DNA from 2 places in the Acetanaerobacterium sp. MSJ-12 genome. Region 2 is predicted to be linked to the other one. Evidence: riboswitches for the same ligand, from Rfam matches in the RefSeq annotation. Region 2 holds a riboswitch; the other holds the start of a gene.
The links. Region 2 has a riboswitch for lysine ahead of asd (aspartate-semialdehyde dehydrogenase). Riboswitches for the same ligand answer to the same signal wherever they lie in the genome.
Positions count from the first base shown of each region.

Region 1: linked by a shared signal. The riboswitch ahead of KQI11_RS06380 (APC family permease) and the one ahead of asd (aspartate-semialdehyde dehydrogenase) in region 2 are both predicted to bind lysine.

Region 1 is NZ_JAHLPK010000004.1:224,313-226,507, forward strand. It holds gene KQI11_RS06375 (DUF4352 domain-containing protein) at 1-436, opposite strand, end outside; lysine riboswitch at 639-805, shown strand; gene KQI11_RS06380 (APC family permease) at 899-2,195, shown strand, end outside.
Region 2 is NZ_JAHLPK010000003.1:204,187-206,381, reverse strand. It holds gene queA (tRNA preQ1(34) S-adenosylmethionine ribosyltransferase-isomerase QueA) at 1-377, opposite strand, end outside; lysine riboswitch at 454-628, shown strand; gene asd (aspartate-semialdehyde dehydrogenase) at 769-1,848, shown strand; gene dapA (4-hydroxy-tetrahydrodipicolinate synthase) at 1,906-2,195, shown strand, end outside.

The DNA.
Region 1 (2,195 bases), on a different contig from region 2:
AGTGGGTGGCGTCAGGGGTCCGGCGGTTTTGGTGGTCGCCGCTGTTCCAGCCGCTGGGGGACTGCTGGTCAAAGTAGCTCCCGCCGTCTCCCTCGTCGCCGTAGTCGTAGTCGTCGTAGTTGTCGCCGTCGTCCCAGCCCCCCTGGTAGTGGTGGTAGCCGTTCCCGTAGTTGCTGCCGCCGTCGTTGCGGGCGGCGCGAAAGACCGCCGCGATCGCCGCCCCGTAGCACAAAAACACCACCAGCACCGCCGCCACCGCCACCGAGGCCACGGCGATGATGGTGTTGCGCAGGTTTTTGTACTTTCGCTCCCGCACCGCCGCCACCGGGCAGCCGCAGCAGGGGCAGACCGGGCTGCCGACGGGGATCCGGTTGCGGCACTGGGGGCAGCTGGTGGTGCCGTAGGGCTGGGTCGGGGGGGTGTAGTAGCCGTTCATAGAGAACTCCTCCTCATCGTCGGGGCGGCAAGACTGCCCGCCCTTCTCTCTCTTCTGTTTTAGTGTATCGGCCGGGGCCCGGTTTGTCAACGAAAAAGGTCTCATTTGCCCCGGTCTTCCCAGGCGTCGAATTGTGAAAAAAGTCGCAACAAATTGTAAAGAGAAGGTGGACAAGTCCGGCCCGGTGTGGTATCCTGAGGACAAAGTTGATAGAGGCGCGGTGCGGATGAGTAGCCGGCGGGAGGGGACACCCTGGGAACCCGGCAAAAGGCCAAACCGCCGAAACGGCTGGGCGGGTGCGCCCCGCTGTTGGGCAGGGGGAGAAGATCTCCCTGACTCCTGTTTTTTAACAGAGGCGCTATCGGTGATAACTTTGCTCGTTTGAAAGTTGCACTGATGGGGTGCAACTTTTTCTTTTTGTCCGCCCCGGCGGGCGGGACGACACCGAAAGGAGTTACACAGATGAATCAAACACCAAACACCACAAAGGCCCAGGCGCTGGCCTCTGAAAAGACCGAGCTCAAGCGGGAGGTCGGCCTCTTCGGCGGCGTGTCGGTGCTGGGGGGGATCATGATCGGCTCGGGCATCTTCTACCTGGGCAGCATCGTGCTCCAGCGCAGCGGCATGAGCATGGGGCTGGCCCTGCTGGTCTGGGCCCTGGGCGGGCTGGTGGTCCTCTTCTCCGGCATCTGCTATGCCGAGCTGGGGGCCATGATGCCCAAGGCCGGCGGCGGCTACGTCTACCTGCGGGAGGCCTACGGCGAGCGGGTGGCCTTTATGAGCGGGTTCTCCAACTTTATCCTCGGCTCCTCGGGCTCCATCGCCGCCCTGGCCGTGGCCTTCCCCGAGGCCATCGCCAGCCTGGTCCCCCTCTCCCCCCTGGCCTGCAAGGCCATCGCCATCGGGATGATCGTGCTCCTCAGCGCCATCAACCTCTTCGGCATCAAGCTGGGCAGCCGGATCCAGAACTTCTTCATGGTCCTCAAGCTGCTGCCCATCGTCCTCATCATCGTCTGCGGCATCTTCATGGGCCAGCAGACCCCCAACCTCTCGCTGGTGCCCGACCCGGCCATCGCCGGTACCCCCTCCCTCTTCAAGATCTGCGGGATGGTGGCCTTTGGGGTGGTGGCCACCCTCTGGGCCTACGAGGGCTGGACCAACCTGAACACCATCAGCGAGGAGATCAAAAACCCCAAGCGCAACCTGCCCCTGGCCATCATCCTCTCCATCGTCGGGGTGATGCTCATCTACGTCCTCTTCAATTTCGCCATCTACCGCACCCTGCCCTATGAGACCATCACCGCCATGCTCGCCAGCGGCGACCTCTTCCTGGGCACCGCGGCGGCCAACACCCTCTTCGGCAGCGCCGGCAAGATCATCGTCGGCTCCACCATGATCGTGGCCATCTTCAGCGCCCTCAACGGCTGCGTCATGGTCTTCCCCCGCACCTACTACGCCATGGCCCGCGACGGCGCCTTCTTCAAGAGCGCGGCCAAGCTGCACCCCAAATATAAGACCCCGGTCTTTGCCATCGTCCTCTCCGGGGTGGTCTCCATCGTCCTGGTGTGCATGCAAAACCTCAGCCAGCTCACCAGCCTGGTGGCCTTCTGCGGGATGTTCTTCAACACCATGACCTTCTACGCGGTCATCCGGCTGCGCAAAAAATACCCCGATCTGGAGCGCCCCTACAAGGTGTGGGGCTACCCGGTGATGGTGGTGCTGGTCATCCTCATCACCATCGGCCTGCTCATCAACACCC
Region 2 (2,195 bases):
TCGTCCCGCACCTCGGTGATCTCGCCGGTGAGCAGCCCCTCGCCAAAGGTGAGGCGGACGCCGGTCTTCAGCTTGCGGCCGGGTTTGACCAGGCACTCCCAGCGGGTGACGGGGCCCAGCTGTTTGAGCAGCAGCACCTCGCCCTTGGCCCCGGTGTCGGACTTTTGGCCGTAGAGGCGGGCGGGCAGGACCCGGGAGTCGTTGACCACCAGCACGTCGCCGGGCTCGAGCAGGTCGACGATGTCGTAAAAGTGGCGGTGGGTGATCGCGCCGGTGCGGCGGTCAAGCTGCATGAGCCGGGAGTGGTCCCGGGGATAGATGGGGGTTTGGGCAATGCGCTCTTCGGGCAGGTCGTAATAAAAATCGCTTTTTCGCAGCATGGCAAGTACAGTCCTTTGCTTTTCAAATTGACAGATACGGGTGGGGGTGTTATGATAAGGGCAACTGAATATAGATAAAGATAGAGGTGCGGTTTTGATCAGTACCGCCGGCCAGGCGCCAAGCTGCAGAAGCCGGTGGGAAAGGCAACGCCGCCGAAGGGGACGCCTTTGGCATAGGGGCCCCTGGGCGCAGGCCTGAACAAGGCTGCGACTGTCATCATGTGACATGGTGGAGAGCTATCGGATTTGGCTCTGTGTGCCCGCAAAGACGCGGCCGCAGAAGCTCCATACCTTTCTATTATATTGCATGCTATGCCGGTTTTCAACCGGTTTTTTCTTTTTCTGTAGGAAGGGATCAAGAAGGCACGAGGAGAAGGAGGAAATTGTGATGAGAGAGTTTCAAGTGGGGGTTGTCGGCGCGACGGGGATGGTCGGCCAGCGCTTTATCACCCTGTTGGAGGGGCACCCCTGGTTTCACCTAAAGGTGCTGGCGGCCTCCGCCCGCTCGGCGGGAAAGACCTATGAGGAGGCGGTGGGCAGCCGCTGGGCCATGGGCGCCCCCATGCCCGAGTCGGTCAAGTCGATGCGGGTGCTCGACGCCGAAAAGGACATCGACGAGATCACCGGGCAGGTGGACTTCGTCTTCTGCGCCGTCAACATGAAAAAAGACGAGATCAAGGCCTTGGAAGAGGCCTATGCCAAGCGGGAGTGCCCGGTCATCTCCAACAACTCGGCCCACCGCGGGGTGGCCGACGTGCCGATGATCGTGCCGGAAATCAACCCCGAGCACGCCGCCGTCATCGAGGCGCAGCGGGCCCGCCTGGGCACCAAGCGGGGCTTTGTGGCGGTCAAGTCCAACTGCTCGCTGCAGAGCTATGTGCCCGCCATCCATCCCCTGATGGACTTTGGGGTCACCAAGGTGCTGGCCTGCACCTACCAGGCCATCTCCGGTGCGGGCAAGACCTTTGAGACCTTCCCCGACATTGTGGATAACGTGATCCCCTTTATCGGCGGCGAGGAGGAGAAGAGCGAGCAGGAGCCCCTGAAGATTTGGGGCAAGGTCGAGGGCGGCGAGATCGTCAATGCCGAGGGGCCCTCCATCACCACCCAGTGCCTGCGGGTGCCGGTGTCCGACGGACACACCGCGGCGGTCTTTGTCTCCTTTGCCAAAAAGCCCACCGTCGAGGAGATCAAGGCGCGCTGGGCGGTCTTTGCCGGGGAGCCGCAGGAGCTGGATCTCCCCTCTGCCCCCAAGCAGTTCCTCCACTATTTTGAAGAGAGCGACCGCCCCCAGGCCAAGCTGGACCGCAACCTGGAAAACGGGATGGCGGTCTCCATCGGCCGCCTGCGGGAGGACACCCAGTACGACTACAAGTTTGTCTGCCTCTCCCACAACACCCTGCGTGGGGCAGCCGGCGGCGCGGTGCTGATGGCGGAGCTGTTGGCCGCCAAGGGCTATTTGGACTGATTGGCAAAGCCGCAGAGGCGCGGCCTTTGCGCTTTTTGACTGGGAGGAGTGTCACCGATGAAGAAAACTGTATTTACCGGCGCCGGCGTGGCCATTGTGACCCCGTTTTTGGAGGACGGCCAGGTCAACTACCCCAAGCTGGGGGAGCTCATTGACTGGCAGATCGAGAGCGGCACCGACTGCATCGTCACCTGCGGGACCACCGGCGAATCCGCCGCCATGAGCCACGAGGAGCACATGGACGTGGTGCGCTACACCGTAAAAAAGGTGGCCGGCCGGGTGCCGGTGGTGGCCGGTGCGGGCAGCAACGACACCGCTGTGGCGGTGGAGCTGTCCAAACTCAGCAA